DNA from 2 places in the Paenibacillus sp. FSL W8-1187 genome. Region 2 is predicted to be linked to the other one. Evidence: predicted binding sites of a transcription regulator. Region 2 holds the regulator's gene; the other holds the start of a gene.
What was found. The regulator LexA, encoded in region 2, represses DNA repair genes until DNA is damaged. The targets are predictions, from matches to a motif close to CGAACATATGTTCG.
Positions count from the first base shown of each region.

Region 1: the regulator LexA is predicted to act here: its motif matches at 5,915-5,928, upstream of NYE40_RS13995 (DNA polymerase IV).

Region 1 is NZ_CP150181.1:3,218,250-3,226,469, forward strand. Features, by position in the region: gene NYE40_RS13975 (sugar ABC transporter substrate-binding protein) at 1-565, opposite strand, end outside; gene NYE40_RS13980 (amylo-alpha-1,6-glucosidase) at 671-2,818, opposite strand; gene NYE40_RS13985 (LacI family DNA-binding transcriptional regulator) at 2,967-3,986, opposite strand; gene NYE40_RS13990 (hypothetical protein) at 4,094-4,594, opposite strand; gene NYE40_RS13995 (DNA polymerase IV) at 4,591-5,844, opposite strand; gene NYE40_RS14000 (GNAT family N-acetyltransferase) at 6,791-7,600, opposite strand; gene NYE40_RS14005 (SRPBCC domain-containing protein) at 7,651-8,118, opposite strand; gene NYE40_RS14010 (EamA family transporter) at 8,154-8,220, opposite strand, start outside.
Region 2 is NZ_CP150181.1:2,700,408-2,708,627, reverse strand. Features, by position in the region: gene NYE40_RS11715 (hypothetical protein) at 6-533, opposite strand; gene NYE40_RS11710 (aldo/keto reductase) at 598-1,596, opposite strand; gene NYE40_RS11705 (DUF896 domain-containing protein) at 1,598-1,792, opposite strand; gene NYE40_RS11700 (LysM peptidoglycan-binding domain-containing protein) at 1,951-2,433, opposite strand; gene lexA (transcriptional repressor LexA) at 2,641-3,264, shown strand; gene NYE40_RS11690 (hypothetical protein) at 3,427-4,005, opposite strand; gene NYE40_RS11685 (DUF6171 family protein) at 4,182-4,394, opposite strand; gene NYE40_RS11680 (alpha-N-arabinofuranosidase) at 4,458-5,957, opposite strand; gene NYE40_RS11675 (helix-turn-helix domain-containing protein) at 6,131-7,072, shown strand; gene NYE40_RS11670 (GNAT family N-acetyltransferase) at 7,186-7,644, opposite strand; gene glnA (type I glutamate--ammonia ligase) at 7,660-8,220, opposite strand, start outside.

The DNA of each region.
Region 1 (8,220 bases), 520 kb from region 2:
GCGGATAAGCGACGCCCGCCTCGTCGAACAGCTTCTTGTTGTAGTAGACCGCGATGTCGGAATAGTCCTTCGGCAGCGTGTAGTACTGGTCGCCGAGCTTGCCGACGTCGAGCACGCTTTCAAAATAGTCCTGCAGATCGATGCCCGAGGAGCCGCCGATATACGGCGTCAGATCCTCCAGCGCGCCTTTTTGCATGAACATCTTCACGTCGCCGTCGCCGACCTGGAACACGTCGGGCGCCTGGCCGGCGGCTACTTGCGTCAGCAGCTTCGTGCCGTATTGGTCCGGCACCGACTCGATGGCGATTTTGACGTTCGGGTGCTCCTTCATATAGTTGTCTGCGATCTGCTGCTGCTGCTTCAAGCCGTCGCCGCCATCCCAGGTGCCGATGCGAAGCGTTACGTTCTCGGCCTTCGGCGCGGCCGAGCCGTTCTCGGAAGCGCTTGCACTTGGCGCCGGAGTCGATGCTCCCGTGTCTCCGATGCTGTTGCCTCCGCTGCAGCCGGACAAAGCGACCGTAGCGGCCAATCCGAGCGCGGTGAATGCTGTTCCCCTTTTTCTCATGCCCAAAACACTCCTTTTTTGGATGGTGTCGGTATGTGTTTCAAAGGCTGCCGCCGCCCAGGGCGGCGGAGCCTGAAAAACCTTCGGTTAAACGGTCCGCGGAGCTCAGACCGGGGCCGCGGCCGCCGCCTCGCAGCGGACGGCGAGCCCGGTCGTGTTGGCGGTGACGACGGCGCGGAAGCCGTCCCTCTCGCGGCGCACCTCCACGTCGAGCCGTCCTTTGCCGATGCGGATTCCTTTCGCCTCCAGCCGGTCCATGCCGTCCGGCAGCGACGGAGACAGCGTCACGACGCCGTCTGCGCAGTCGGGGCGAAGGCCCAGCATCGCCGTCAGCATGACGAGCGGCGTGCCCGCCGCCCACGCCTGCGGCGAGCAGGCGACCGGATAGCGCACCGGCTTGCCGGCGTCGCGGCCGTAGCCGCAAAACAGCTCCGGCAGCCGCGCGCCTTCGAAATGGGCGGCAGAGGCGAGCAGCCCCTCGACGACGGTCGCGGCTTCTGCCGCGAAGCCTTGCTCGGCCAAGCCGAGCAGGCACATGGAATTGTCATGGGGCCAGACGCTGCCGTCGTGATAGCTCATCGGATTGTAGCCGGTCTGCCCGGCGGCCATCGTGCGGATGCCGTAGCCGCTGAACAAATCCGGCGCGACGAGCCGCCGTGCGACGGCTGCCGCCCGCTCCGGCGCGAACAGTCCGGATGACAGCGCATGGCCCGGGTTCGAGGTGACCGACCGCACCGGACGCCCGTCGCGGTCGAGTGCGATCGCGTAGTACGACTCGTCCTCGAGCCAGAATGCCGCCTCGAACCGCTGCCGCAGCGCCTCCGCCTCCGCCTCCAGCCGCCGGGCCCATTCGTCCCATCCGTCGCCCGGTCCCTCGCTCAGTCCGGCGAACTGCCGGGCGAGCTGCGACTTGGCGCGGTAGACGTAGCCCTGCACCTCGACGAGGGCGATCGGCGTCGCCGCGTACTCTCCCTCGCAGTGCACGATCGAATCGGCGGAGTCCTTCCAGCCTTGATTGGCGATGCCCTTGGCCGACTCGCTGTGATAGGAGACGAAGCCTCCGTAGCGGGCGGCGTTGTCGTCGACCCATTGCAGCGCCCGCTCCAGATGCGGCTTCAGCTCGCGCAGCGCCTCGGCCTCGCCGGTCCAGCGGACGTATTCGGCGGCCAGCAGCAGGAACAGCGGCGTCGCGTCGACCGTGCCGTAATACGGAGAGAACGGCACCTGATCGGTGGCGGCCAGCTCTCCGCGCCGCAGCTCGTGCATGATCTTGCCGGGCTGCTCGTCGCGCCAGGCGTCGTGGCGGTCGCCTTGCCAGCGGGCCATCATGCGCAGCGTCGCCAGCGCCGTTTCCGGACGGATCGGCAGCAGCTGCAGCGCCGTGATGAGGCTGTCGCGGCCGAACAGCACGGCGTACCACGGCAAGCCGGCGACCGGGAAGCGGCCGAGCCCCTCGTCGTTCAGCAGCACGCGCAGATCCATCAGCCCCCGCTCGTAGAGCGCGTCGAGCAGCGGACGGTCGCTGCGGACGGAGCAGCTGCCGTCCCTCCAGTCGGCGTACTCCGCCTCCAGCCGAGCCAGCGCCTCGGCCGGCCGCAGCGGCGACGGCTCGACCCCCGCCAGCGAAGGCAGCAGCCGCAGCGACAGCTCGGCGCTCGCTCCCGGAGCGAGCGACACCGGCCGGCGCAGGACGCCGTCCGCGCCGGCGACGGCCGCCGCGGCGTCCCAGACGACGCGCAGCGCCCGGGCGATGCCGTCGGAGCCGTCATAGGCGAAGCGCAGCTCGCCGGGAGCGGCCTGCGGCGGATGCGCGACGCCGAGCTTGCCGCCCATGAAGCCGCGCACGACGAACATGTCGGTGAAGTCGGCCTCGAAGCGGATCGCCAGCTCGAAGTCCAGCGGCTGCGGGCTGAAATTCGTCATCCGCACGGTCTCATACAGCACGTCTCCGTAAATGAAGCGCTCTCGCCGCAGCTCCACCGACTCGCGCCACAAGATCAGCTTGCCGTCCTCCTCCATATGCGGATTCGTCAGCACGACCGTCGCCGCGTAGTTCTGATCCGCCTCCGAGGCGAGCACGATCGGCCTGCGTCCGTTGACGAGCAGCTCCATCCGGCTCAAGAAGCGGGTATCGCTCCGGTACAGGCCGTATCCGGTCAGCTGCTCCTCGCCCGCCGTCTGCTCGGGCGTGACGTCGCCCGCCAGATTCGTCAGGAGGAACAGATCGTTTTCTTTCAGGACCCGGTAGTTCATGTTCATTCTCCTTCGTCGGCCGCATCGCTCGGGATGATGCCGCCCTTCATTTCTAGGAGCGCTCGTACCGCTCCAGCTTTATCCAAAACGTTTCGGATTTGATGGAAACGAAACCGCCTCGCACAGGCGGCATCTCCATTTGAAGCCGTTACTCCTTGCAAGGCGCCGTGCTTTTGCGGACGACCAGCTCGGAATGAAGAACGATCTTGCGGCCGACCTCCCGCTGCTCCAGCATGTCGATCAGCAGCTGCGCCGACTGGTAGCCCATCTCGTAGCGGTCCTGGCGGATCGTCGTGAGCGGCGGCGAGCAATGCGCGGCGATGGCGATGTCGTCGTAGCCGACGATCGACATCTGCTCCGGCGCCTTGCGTCCCATCCGCTCGAGCGCCCGCAGCGCCCCGAGCACCATCAGGTCGCTCGCCGAGAAGACGGCGGTGACGTCCTTACGGTTGTAGCCGATCTCGTACATTGCCTCGAAGCCGCCCTCCTCGCGGAAGCCGCCGTTGTAGACGAGCTGCGGATCGAACGGAATGCCGGCCCCTTCCAGCGCCCGCCGGTATCCCTCCAGCCGATCCCGGCTGACCGCCGCCTCGTCATGCCCGTTGATCATCGCGATGCGCCGGTGCCCCAGCCCGATCAGATGGCCGACCGCCGCAGCCGCTCCCTTCACGTTGTCGGTCGTCACGTGGCCGACCTCGCGGCTTTCCAGCGGGATGTCGATCAGCACGCACGGGAAGTCGGTATCGTGCACGACCTCCTCCAGGTACGGATCATGCAGCCGCAGCCCCGACAGGATCGCGCCGTCTACGTTGCGCTCCTTGCACAGGTCGGCGTAGGACTTGGACTTCTGCTTCTTGGAGCTGGTGCTGAACAGCAGGATGTCGTAGTCCAGCTCCGTCGCCCGGTCGTTGATGCCGCACAGCGTCTCGAATGCGAGCGAGTCCTTCGCGCCCTCGCGGTTGATCTCGGACAGGATGACGCCGATCGTGCGCGTCTTTTTCGTCACCAGGCTGCGGGCTACGGCATTGGGCCGATAGCTCAGCTTCTCCGCGATCGCCTGGATTTTCTGCCTCGTCTTTTCGTTCACGTCGTAATAGCCGTTGAGCGCCCGGGATACGGTCGTGACGGATACGCCTGCCGCCTTCGCGATGTCTTTGATCGTTGTCAAACGTACCCCCCTCATCTTTCCAAAACGTTTCGGAAACCTGTGAGCTCATTATAGGCGGAGATGTAAGCCTTTGCAACCCTTTTTTTCCCCGCCGCAAGCAGCCCCGGTCAAGGGGCTCCCTCCGTCCCTCGCTTTTTCTTGCCGTCATCCTTCATCCGCTCGGCCAGCTCCGCCGCATACCGGGTCAGGCGCCAGCTGATCTCCGAGCGCATCACCTCGCGGGTCATGCCGAAGTGCTCCTCGTAGCCCCGGCAGTAGTAGCGATGATGGACGATCGAGGACGACTGCTCCTCCGCGACGATGCGGATGTTGCGGGCCTTCAGCTCGCGGCGCAGCGCGTACTGGTCCTGCATGATCCGGTTCAGCACGAGCTGGCCGGCGGTGCCGTACAGCCGCCGCAGCATGTTGCCGGAATGCTCGAGCTCGGCGAGGCTCTTCTCGACCATGACGGCCATATGGGGAAGGAGGATGGAGTCGCGGATCATGACGCGCTCCTCCGCCGTCGTCACCTTGGCCTCCGCTCCCGCCTGGCTCCGGTCATACTGCTCCACATGCTCGGTCAGCAGCATCTTGGACTTCCAGCGCTCGTTGCCGTCCAGCTTGCTCATCGGTAATGCCCCCCAATCTGTTCGGCGCGCTCGCGCGCCACTCCCGCTTCCAGCAGCGACGACGCCCGCATGATGGCGTCCGCTCCGAACCGTTCCTTGATGCGGTCGATCGTCTGCTCCTTGCGATAAGCCCGGTCCCGGTCCTCGAACAGCGTCAGCTGCATGACGCCGTCGTCCGTCAGTCCCGAGACGGTCACGCTCAGCCGCCCGACCGGCAGGCCGCTCCAGTGGCGCGCGAACAGCTCGCGCGCCGCCGCGGCGACCTCATGCGTCAGCGACGTCGGCTGCCCCAGCGTCAGCTGGCGGCTGAAGCCGCCCGTCCGCTCGCCGTCGGTCTCCGTCGCGGACACCGCGACGACCGTTCCCATGCAGCCGTGCCTCCGCATGCGCTGGCACACCTCGAGGACGAGCTCGAGCAGCACGACCTCGATATCCGCCCGGCAGCGGTACATCCGCCAGCGCAGCGCCTTGCCGTGGCCGACGGACTTCAGCTGGTGGCGGATGCCGGAGACGACCGGGCTCGGGTCGATGCCGCGCGCCGTCTGCCAGTAGTAGCCGGCCTGGATGTCGCTCTGCCGCCCCATCTCGAGCCGCATGCGCCGCTTGAACTCCGGGAACTCCAGCCGCGCGATGTCGCCGATCGTCGTCAGCCCCATCCGGTTGAAGTGCCGGGTCATCCGCGAGGCGACCATGAACATTTGATGCACCGGCAGCGTCCACAGCGTCGCGTCCAGCGTCTCCGGCCTCAGCTCGAACACGCCCTCCGGACTCTTCTTGGCGTAATTGTCGGCGGCCATCTTGGCCAGAATCTTCGTCGGGCCGATCCCGATCCGGGACTTGATGCCCGTCGACAGCAGGATATGGTTCTGGATGTCGCGCGCCGTCCGCCTCGGCCCGCCGTAGTAGGCCGCGGAGCCCGTGACGTCGAGGAACTGCTCGTCGATGCTGTAGGGCTCGACCTGATCCGTGTACCGTTTGAAAATCTGCGTGATGAACAGCGACACCTCGATGTAGCGCTGCATCCGCGGCCGGATGACGACCAGCTCCGGACAAAGCGTCAGCGCCTCTCCGACCCGCGAGGCCGTCGTCACGCCGCGCGCTTTGGCGAGCGGGCACGCCGCCAGCACGATGCCGCTCCTCCGCGACGGATCGCCGACGGCGACCGGCTGGTCGCGATATTCGGGATGCGCCGCCTTTTCCGCCGAGGCATAGAACGACTGGCAGTCCGCCAGCAGGATCGCTCTCTCCACCGGGCATACCTCCTGCTCTCTAGGGATCGGGCCTGCGAAGAGCCGGCCGCGAGCCCTGTTGCTCGTTGATCGAATATATGTTCGCATTTCGCTCTAAACGTATTATATACCGAATGTATGTTCCCTATGCAAGAGGGAAAATAAGGAAGCGCAAGCAGCCCGCAAGCCTCTGCAGAGGCTTGCGGGCTGAAAGGGCGGCGGGCGAAGAGCGGACGGCGGACGAGAGCGGGAAGCGGGCCGGGCGCTGCGAGCGAAGGCGGACACGGCGAGCGGACGGGCACGGGCCGCGGACGGCGAACGAGAGCGGGAAGCGGGATAGCGAGCCGGGCGCGGGTGAGCGAAGGCGGACAAGGCGAGCGGACAGGCACGGGCCGCGGACGGCGAGCGGCGAGGCGCTATCGGCTCCACGAGGGAGCCGAATGTTCCTTGATTCGACGATCTCCGGCGCTTCGGCTCCACGAGGGAGCCGAAGGTTCCTTGATTCGACGTTATCCGGCGCTTCGGCTCACGGGGGAGCCGAAGGTTCCTTGATTCGACGTTATCCGGCGCTTCGGCTCCATGAGGGAGCTGAATGTTCCTTGATTCGACGTCACCCGGCGCTTCGGCTCCACGAGGGAGCCGAATGTTCCTTGATTCGACGATCACTGGCGCTTCGGCTCGACGAGGGAACCGAATGTTCCTTGATTCGACGTTATCCGGCGCTTCGGCTCCACGAGGGAGCCGAAGGTTCCTTGATTCGACGATCTCCGGCGCTTCGGCTCCACGAGGGAGCCGAAGGTTCCTTGGCTCGCGCCAGCGCTTTGAATAAACGCCCTAACCCGCCGATCATGAATCCTTAGCCGCTTCAACCGCATGCTTCAACAATATAGAACTGGCAATAGGTCCTGTTCTGCCTGGAACCAGCGTTATTGCACTTGGCAGGTCCAAGCAGCCCTCGTAGTCGACATCATGCAAATTTGATGTCCGCGATCACGCCCGCCGGCTCGAAGCCGAGGCGGCGGTAGACGCGGTTGGAGTCGGGATAGGCGCAGTCGGCATAGAGCATCGGCACGAGCCCTTGGCCAGCGATGCGGCCGGCAACGCCGGCGACGAGCGCGCTCCCGTAGCCTCTGCGCCTGCGGTCCGGGGGCGTGTACACGGCGTTGATGCGCCCGTGCCGCGGCGAGGCGCCGCCGTAGCCCGCCATCGCGGACGGCTCGCCGCCGTCTTCCCACAGGTAGAGCTTGGCCGCGCGGATGAGCGTGTCGGCCGTGGCCAGCTGGCCGGCGGCGTCAGCCGGCTCGCCGTACACGTCGCGGACCATGCCGGCGAGGAATTCCGCCGCGAGCCCCCGCTCGTCCGCCCCGAACAGGCGCATCCGTCCGGAGACGCCGGTCGGCGGAAGGAGGGCCGGCGCCGCGTAGGCTTCCATGACCATGCCGACCCGCGTTCCCCTCCCCGTGCGCTCCCCGTGCCGCGCCGCGAAGCTTGGCGCCGCGTCCGGCGAGCCGGATACGCCTGGCAGCAGCTCGTCCGCCAGCGCTTCGTCCAGCTCGCCCAGCAGGCGCTCCCGCTCCGGCGGCTCGAGCTCCGGAGACAGCCAGAGCCAGCCGTTGCGGCCTGGCGACTGGGCGAACACGAGCCGTCCGTCGCCCGAGCGCAGCCGCCTCGATTCCGGCGCCGCGCTGATGGTGTGGATCAGATTGAAAGCCGTCTCTTCCCGCACGAACGCTTTCTGCTCCAGCGTGCCGTCTCCCGGCAGAAACGATTGCAGCATGGCCGATCCCCTCCTTTCATGTCTGGCTCCGGCGGGAGCCAGGCGGGCCGTCAGCCCGATTCGCCGTCTCCGGCCCGCCCGTCCTCCAGGGCGTCGCGGAGCGCGCCAAGCGCCTGCTCCCAGCGCCGCTTCATGAGCTCACGCTCGGCGGGACCGGCCAGCCGCTCCTGATGGAAGCTCACCGCCGTCCGGCCCTCGCCGGAGGGCAGCAAGCGGATCTGCAGCGTCGAAGGCTCGTCCCATTCCGGCAGCCGCCAGCGAAGCCGCAGCTGGCGCCCGGGCTTCACGACGACGAAGCGGCTCTCGATGCCTTCCGAAGAGACAAGCTCGCTTCCCGGCTCCAGCTCCCGAGGCCGCGCGTCTCCGAGCCACAGCGCGAGGCCTGCCTCTGTCCCCGTCAGATGCCGCCAGATGCGCTCGGCGGAAGCGCCGAGCGTGCGGCGCACGCCGATCTGCCAGCCCGCATCCGCCGTAAGGCCGACGGGCCGTCCCTCGGCCTGATCCGCATTCCGATCCATCTCTTCCCCTCCTAAAATCGGACGTTTTTTCCAGCTTACCTCGTTCGCCGGCGGCTGTAAATGCTCGCCTCCGCCGGATCCCCGCTTCCAGCCGGGAAGGAT
Region 2 (8,220 bases):
CTAGGCTAGCTTTTTTGGAAAGGAATGCCGTGCGCCGCAGCCAGCTTCTCCAGCCGTTCGCCCATCTGCTCGACCGGATAGCGGTTCATCAAGCGCGAGAACACCCAGTTGCCGCCTTTTGCCGGCTGGATGACGACATATCCCTTTTGCACCATGATGCTTTTGATCTCATCCTTGCCAAGACGTTTGTCCCCCATCATGCGGCGAGTCTGCACATGATCCGCTCCGACCTGCAGGTACGGGCGCCGCACGAAGAACATCAGCGCGAGGAACGCGTATGCGGCGACGACGAACCAACTCAACGTCTGGCTCGTGCCGTCTTCCTGAACCTGCATCGGCATCAGCAGCGTATAGGCGCCGACGAACAGCAGCAGCAGGATCGGCGAGATGAAGTTGCGGCCCTTGAAGCGCGTCGTCGCGCTCGAGCTGGCGGCAGAGCTTTTCGCCGCGATCGGATCGATGCCTCTTTTTTTCAAATTCTTGTTGAGCTGCGCCGAATTCCGGCGCACCTTGCGTTCCCAGGAGCGTGACAAATCGGATGACCTCCATCTAGAATTCTTTTCTACTCGTTGAAGCGGGCCGCGCGCGGCCCGCACGTCATTCGGCCGGGATCAGGCCGCGGTCGAACTTGCGGATGAAGCGCGTCGGATAATCGTCCGGCAGGCGGCTCGCCTCGTCCAGCTCCGCCCAGGCGTCCTGCTGCAGCGTCCAGCCCGCGGCGCCCATGTTGTCGCGGAACTGCTCCAGCGTGCTGGCGCCGAAGATCGGCGAGACGACGCCGGGCGCCTGGATAAGCCAGCGCAGCGCCGTCTGGGCCGGGGTCCGCCCCGCCGCCTCGGCGATCTCCTGAAGCTTGTCCAGGATGGCGAAGTTGCGGTCGGTCGCCCGCAGCTCCCATGCGCTCTCTCCCGACGGACGGGACAGCCGGCCTTCCGTCGGCTTGTCCTTGCCGTAGCGGCCGGTCAGGAAGCCCCCTGCAAGCGGCGCCCACGGAATGATGCCGACATTCTCCTCCAGGCTGAGCGACACCAGCTCGCGCTCGATGTCCCGGCAGGCGAGGCTGTATTGAGGCTGCACGCTTACGAAGCGCGACCAGCCCCTCGCATCGCTGATGGAGAGCGCCTTCATCATCTGCCAGGCGAGATAGTTGGAGCAGCCGATGTAGCGCACCTTGCCGGCGGCCACGAGATCGTCGAGCGCGCGCAGCGTCTCGTCGAGCGGAGTGAGGCGGTCCCACACATGCACCTGATAAAGATCGATATAGTCCGTGCCGAGCCGCTTCAAGCTTGCCTCTACGTTCTGCACGATATGCTTGCGGGACAAGCCGACGCCGTTGACATGGGGCTCGGTGCGCATCCGCACCTTCGTCGCGAGCACGATCTCGTCCCGATACGGCTTGATCGCGCGTCCGACGATCTCCTCCGAGCGGCCCTGCACATATACGTTCGCGGTATCGAGGAAGTTCCCGCCCTGCTCGCGGAATTCCTCGATCATGCGCGCGCTGTCGGATTCCGACGCGGTATGGCCGAACGTCATCGTCCCGAGGCACAGCTCCGAGACGACGAGGCCGCTGCGGCCAAGAAGACGGTATTCCATGCTATTCCTCCTTCTCCTTCTCCGGTCCGTCCGTCCATTCGATGCTGTCCAGCTGCTGCCTGAAATTGCGCTTGAAATTGTCCAGGTATTCCTTGCGCAGGCGGGTGCGCTCTATGACTTCATCGGGCGTGAGTCCGATCGTCTTATCCTTGCGGGACAGCTCGTTGATCCGGTTGATCAGCGCATTGATATCCACTTCCGATTCCTCCCCCCTCGACCGAAAAATGCTTTTCCTTCTCACTTTGAACGATGAGGGAAGACATGTCAAGAAAGCAGCCCGGCCCTCAGGCGGAGGCCGGAGGGCTGAATGGGGAGTCTCTCATTATGGGGGGAGGCCGCAGCATAGGCCGAAGGTCAGCGGGTGGCCGGAATGATGAGCGTGTCGCCTGGCTCGATCGACGGGGAAGCGAGGCCGTTGCGCTTCTGAAGGCGATAGACGCCCTCCCGGGTATCGGCGGCGATGGCGTGAGCGGAGGCGATCGACCAGAGCGTATCGCCGGCGGTCACGACTACGGTTCCTTCGTCCGGTCCAGCCGGAGCGATCTCGGCTCCCTCGGCTCCGCCGACGCCCCAGAGGCTGACGAGAAGCAGGACAAGCAGCAGCGCCGAGACCGTCCACGGCAGCAGGCGGCGGACCGTCCATGAGGAAGCCGGCCGGAACGAAGCCCGCTCGCGGCTCGCGGCGGCACGCCGCGGCCCGGCGCCGGCACGGGCAGAGGATGCGCGGCGGAGCTGGCTCGCGGCGCGGTCCATATCGGAGGTCATGGGCGAGAGCCCGCCGTCGTACGGCGAAGATGCGGCTTGTCTTGGACTGCTGTATCCCGATAATGTCAACATGAAATCCACTCCCCAAACATTTGTTCTGGCTTCAGATTAGCACGAACGCTTGTTTCCGTCAACGGCATTTTGGAACATTTGTTCCCTTCCCTGCGATCGATCGGGCGAACAGCTGTTTCTCGAACTTATGTTTGTACGAACTCGGGTTCTGTGGTATACTTTTGAAAACGCGTATGGTCTACTATACCTATTCTTGGAGTGAGTGCGATGTCTAAAGTGTCCAACCGCCAGCAGGCGATTCTCGACTTCATCAAAAACGAAGTCCGCGACAAGGGATACCCGCCTTCGGTCCGCGAGATCGGCGAAGCGGTAGGGCTGGCATCCAGCTCGACCGTCCACGGCCATCTCGACCGCCTGGAGAAGAAAGGCCTGATCCGCCGCGACCCGACCAAGCCGCGCGCGATCGAGATCCTTGACGGCGATTCCCCGACGGAGCTGCCCTTCCCGACCGCGGTCAGCAAGATTCCGGTCGTCGGCAAGGTCACGGCCGGCATGCCGATCACCGCTACGGAGAACATCGAGGAGTACTTCCCCCTCCCGGCCCATTTCGTCGGCGACCATGACGTGTTCATGCTCAGCGTCATCGGCGACAGCATGATCGAGGCCGGCATACATAGCGGCGATTACGTCATCGTCCGCCAGCAGTCCTCCGCGACCAACGGCGACATCGTCGTCGCGATGACGGAGGATGACGAGGCCACCGTCAAGACCTTCTACAAAGAGAAGGACCACATCCGCCTGCAGCCCGAAAATGCCTCGATGGAGCCGATCCGGCTCAAAAATGTCAGCATCCTCGGCAAGGTGATCGGATTGTTCCGCGACATCCACTGAGCTTGTCCGCCCTTTTCCGGCCGCTCGTCCCGAGAGGCCTGACGGCGCCGAGTTTCCTTCATTACCCAGCCGCTTCCGCCCTTATTCAACGAAGCGCGCACTCCGACAGAGTGCGCGCTTTTTTGTCAAAGGTTCTCGTTTTTCGCGATGCCGAGGCGGCGTTCAACGAAGCTTCTCCTGGAAAAATTCATTCACATAGACGAGGCGGCTTCCCGGCAGCTTGAAGCTCATATAAAAGCCCGCGCTCTCGATATGGATGCCGGCAAGATAGCGGCTTCGGGCATAAGGCAGCACGAGGCGCTTCAGCCTCCCCTCGTCGCTGCGGCTGACCGCCAGCGCGACCAGCCGCGCATAGGCCGGATTCGACGACAGCCTCCGATAAAGCGGCAGGATCGCACGGCTGATGAGCCGCAGCGCTTCCGGCTGAAAGGTGAACTGCGCCATGCCGGGCACGATCGTCGTCGCGTTGGTATAATGCCCGAACGGCTCCGCGACCCGCACATCCGCGAAAAAGCCGATGCCGTTCGTGCTGAACGATTGGATGTCCCGGCGCGGCACGAACCGGCCGAGCAGCTTCAGCAGCGTGTCGAGATCCGCCTCGCGCACCGCTTCGCACCAGCGTTCGGCGAACTTCCTGCTGCGCAGGAACTCCCGGTACAGCGGCAGCATGACGCCGGCCGTTCGGGATAGCGCCGATGGCGGCAGCGGTCCGGGCGGGACCCGCCTGCGGGACGAGCTCATGCATGTCACTCCCTTCCGTTGCCGATTCTCTCGGACTCAGCATATGCGGACGTCGAGAGCGATAGACCGGAAGGACGGCAGCAAAAAAAACGGCTCCGCAGCCGAACCGGCGATCCTGCCCGATCGCCCGGTCCAAGCTGCCGGAGCCGTTCCTCCCGTCTAACTGCCCGTCGCCGCTATGGCTCGCTCGCCCAGCGCCGCTGCCCCGGCAAAGGACATTCGCGCGCTCGCAGCCAGGCGACAACGGGCATGATGCAGCCGCAGGCCCGGCAAGTGACTCCATCCTCCAGCTTCGCGCACGATCGGCAGGCCTCGAGGCGGCGCTCATAGGTCGCCGCCTCGACCCGCTTGTCCGGGGCGAATGCCGACGTCGCAAGCAGCCTCTGCATCTGCGCCTCGGTCACCCGGTAGCCTTCCCGGCAGCCCTTGCAGTCGGTATCGGCCATGCTGCGTCAGGCTTGGGCCGGCGCGCTCAGCTTCAGCGTCACGACCGACATCGGCGGCAGCGTCACGACCAGCTCCTCGCCCTGCCGCTTGAAGCCGTCGAACGCCTCCGGACGCAAGCGCTCCGGATGCTCGAACGTGTTGTGCGCGTCGATGCTGTCTCCGGCGAGCACGAGGCCCGACCAGCTGCCGCCATCCTGCAGGCCGCGCAGAGACAGCGTCGTCTCTGCCGAAGCATGAGGATCGAGATGGCAGAGGCTGATGTGGACGTTCCCTTCCTGGTCGCGGGTCGCCGTTCCGCTGACCGCCGGAATCTCTTCCTCGCCGAAGCGATAGCTGCCGCTCGTCAGCTGCAGATCCAGCCGCTCGGCATCCTGATGAACCTTGTACATGTCGAACACATGATAAGTCGGCGTCAGCAGCGCCTTGTCTCCCTCCGTCAGTACGACCGCCTGCAGCACGTTGACCGTCTGCGCGATGTTCGCCATCCGCACGCGGCGATTATGCTCGTGGAAAATATGGAACGTCAGCGATGCGACCAGCGCGTCGCGGATCGTGTTCTGCTGATACAGGAAGCCCGGGTTCGTGCCCGGCTCGACGTTGTACCAGGTTCCCCATTCGTCGACGATGAGCGCCACTCGGGCATCCGGATCATATTGATCCATGATCGCGCTGTGGCGCGTGATCAGCTCGTCCATGCGGAGCGACTTCCGGAGCGTGGAGAACCACTCCGCCTCGTCGAAGCCGGTCGCGTCGCCCTTGTCCTGCCAGCTGTCGCGCGGCAGCGTGTAGTAATGAAGCGTCAGCGCGTCCATGAATCGTCCCGCCTCGCGCATGAGCACCTCGGTCCAGCGATAGTCGTCGGAATTCGCGCCGCAAGCGATGCGCTCGATCCGGTTGCCGCCGTAGTTGCGGACATAGGTCTGGTAGCGGCGGTACAGATCGGCATAATACTCCGGCCGCATGTTGCCTCCGCAGCCCCAGTTCTCGTTGCCGACGCCGAAGTACGCCACCTTCCACGGCTCCTCGCGGCCGTTTTCCGCGCGCAGCTCCGCCATCGGGGAGACGCCCTCGAAGGTCAGGTACTCCACCCATTCGGCCATCTCCTGCACCGTGCCGCTGCCGACGTTGCCGTTGATGTAAGGCTCGCAGCCGATCTGCCGGCACAGCTCCATGAATTCATGCGTCCCGAAATGGTTGTTCTCGACAACGCCGCCCCAATGCGTGTTGATCATGCGCTTGCGCTTCTCGCGCGAGCCGATGCCGTCCTTCCAATGGTACTCGTCCGCGAAGCAGCCTCCCGGCCAGCGCAGCACCGGAACCCGGATCTGTTTAAGCGCTTCCACGACATCGTTGCGGATGCCGTTCGTATTCGGAATGGGCGAGTCCTCGCCGACCCAGAGGCCCTCGTAGATGCAGCGGCCCAGATGCTCCGAAAAATGCCCGTATACATTTCGGTCGATCTTGCCTTTTTGGATGTCCAGATTCAAAATGCCTTTTGCGGTCATGGTTGACGCTCCTTTAATTAATGTTATTATTAATCTAGTAATAGCTACGCGAATAGTATACGGAACGTCTTTCCATCCGTCAACGTGTTTTGCACAGCGGCAAGGCCTTGCTTGTATTTCATCCGCCGCTTCCTTACGATGAAGACAAAATGACTTGAAAAGGATTCGATTCCATGGAACAAGATCTCTCGCTTGACCTGACCGAGGCTTCCTTGCCTGTCTACGAGGCGCTGGCCAGTCCGGTCCGGCTGCGCATCCTGCGGCTGCTTCAGGACAAGCCGATGAACGTCAAGGAGCTGGCGGCCGCCTGCAGCCTGTCCAGCGCCATCATGACGATGCATGTGCGCAAGCTTGCCGAAGCGGGACTGCTCCGTTACGAGCTCGTTCCAGGCAAAAGCGGCGTGCAGAAAATATGCCAGCCTGCCGCCCGCTCCTTGCAGGTCCGGTTTGCCGACGACCTGCCTCCCGTCCGCCGCAAGAGCCACCGGATCGAGCTGCCGGTCGGACATTACTCGGACTTCCGCATCGAGCCGACATGCGGCCTCGCCACGACGGAAAGCGTCATCGGCAGCTTCGACGATCCGCGCTACTTCTGGGAGCCGGGCCGCATCTCCGCCGCGATCCTCTGGTTCGGCGGCAAGGGCTTTGTCGAATACAAAGCGCCGAACTATCTGCTGTCCAGCCAAAGGCCGCTTGAGCTCACGCTGACGCTCGAGGTCGCTTCGGAGGCGCCCTCGACGAACAACCACTTCCCTTCGGACATCACCTTCACGCTGAACGGCGTCAAGCTGTGCACCTGGACAAGCCCCGGCGATTACGGCGATCGGCCCGGCAAGTTCACGCCCGAATGGTGGTCGCCGTTCACGAATCAATACGGCTTGCTCAAGCAGCTGCGCGTCACCGGCGACGGGACGTTCATGGACGGACTCAAGCTGTCCGAGGTGCGGCTGCAGGATATCGAGCTGCGCCGCCGCGAATGGACGCTGCGTCTGTCCGTCGAAGAGGATGCCGTCCATCGCGGAGGCATGACGCTGTTCGGCAAAGGCTTCGGCAATTATGACGAAAACATGGCGCTGGAGGTCGTCTATGAGGACGGCGAGCCTTCCGCTCCTTGAGCAAAGCCAAAAAAGAGCGTTGTCCGCAAAAGGGACAACGCTCTTTTTTATCATGCTGAACCGCTTGCTTCAAGCATCGCGGCTGGCTGACGCAAGCGCGCAGCCGAGTCCGCCTACGCCAGCTCCTTGGTCATGAACAGGCTGTTCGGGTCCAGTACATAGCTCGCGAACGGACCGCATTCGACGAATCCGAACGAAGCATAAAGCCTCTGGGCCGGGAAGAAAGACTCCATCGAGCCGGTCTCCAGGCTGAGCCGCTCGTAGCCGCGGCGGCGCGCTTCGCCGATGATATGCTCCACGAGCGCCCGCGCCACGCCCTTGCGCAGATGACGGGATGCCGTCCGCATCGACTTCAGCTCTCCGTGACGGGCATCGAGCTGCTTGAGCGCTCCGCAGCCGAGCAGCTCGCCGTCCTCCCACACGCTCCAAAAGGTGACCTCCGGCTTTTTCAAGCCGCTCAGATCGAGCGCATGGACGCTCTCCGGCGGAGAGCTGTCCGCCATGTCGCGCAGATGCTCGGCGATCAGCGCCTGGATCTCGGGGCCGTTCAAATCGTCGATGATGATCTTCATCTTGCTAAGCCCTCATCAATACAGCGTCAGGTACTGATCGCGCTCCCACTCATGCACTTGCGTCTTGTACATGTCCCATTCGATCTCTTTGAGCTCGTAGAAGTGGGCCAGCGCATGGTCGCCGAGCGCCTCGGTGACGATCTCGCTGCGGAGCAGCTCCGTGAGCGCCTCGCGCAGGTCTTCCGGCAGGCTCGGGATGCCTTCATCCAGGCGCTCCTCGTCGGTCATGACGTAGATGTTGCGATCGGTCGGAGCCGGCAGCGGATACTTGTTCTTGATGCCGTCCAGGCCGGCCTTCAGCATGACCGCCAGCGCCAGGTACGGGTTGGCCGCCGGATCCGGATTGCGCACCTCGACGCGCGTGCTGAGGCCGCGGGACGCCGGGATGCGGATCATCGGGCTGCGGTTGCTCGCCGACCAAGCGACGTAGCACGGAGCTTCGTAGCCCGGCACGAGCCGCTTGTAGCTGTTGACCGTCGGGTTGGTGATGGCGGCCATCGCGCGCGCATGGCGCAGCACTCCGGCCATGTACTGGCGCGCCGTCGCGCTCAGGCCGAGCGCGTCGCTCTCGTCATA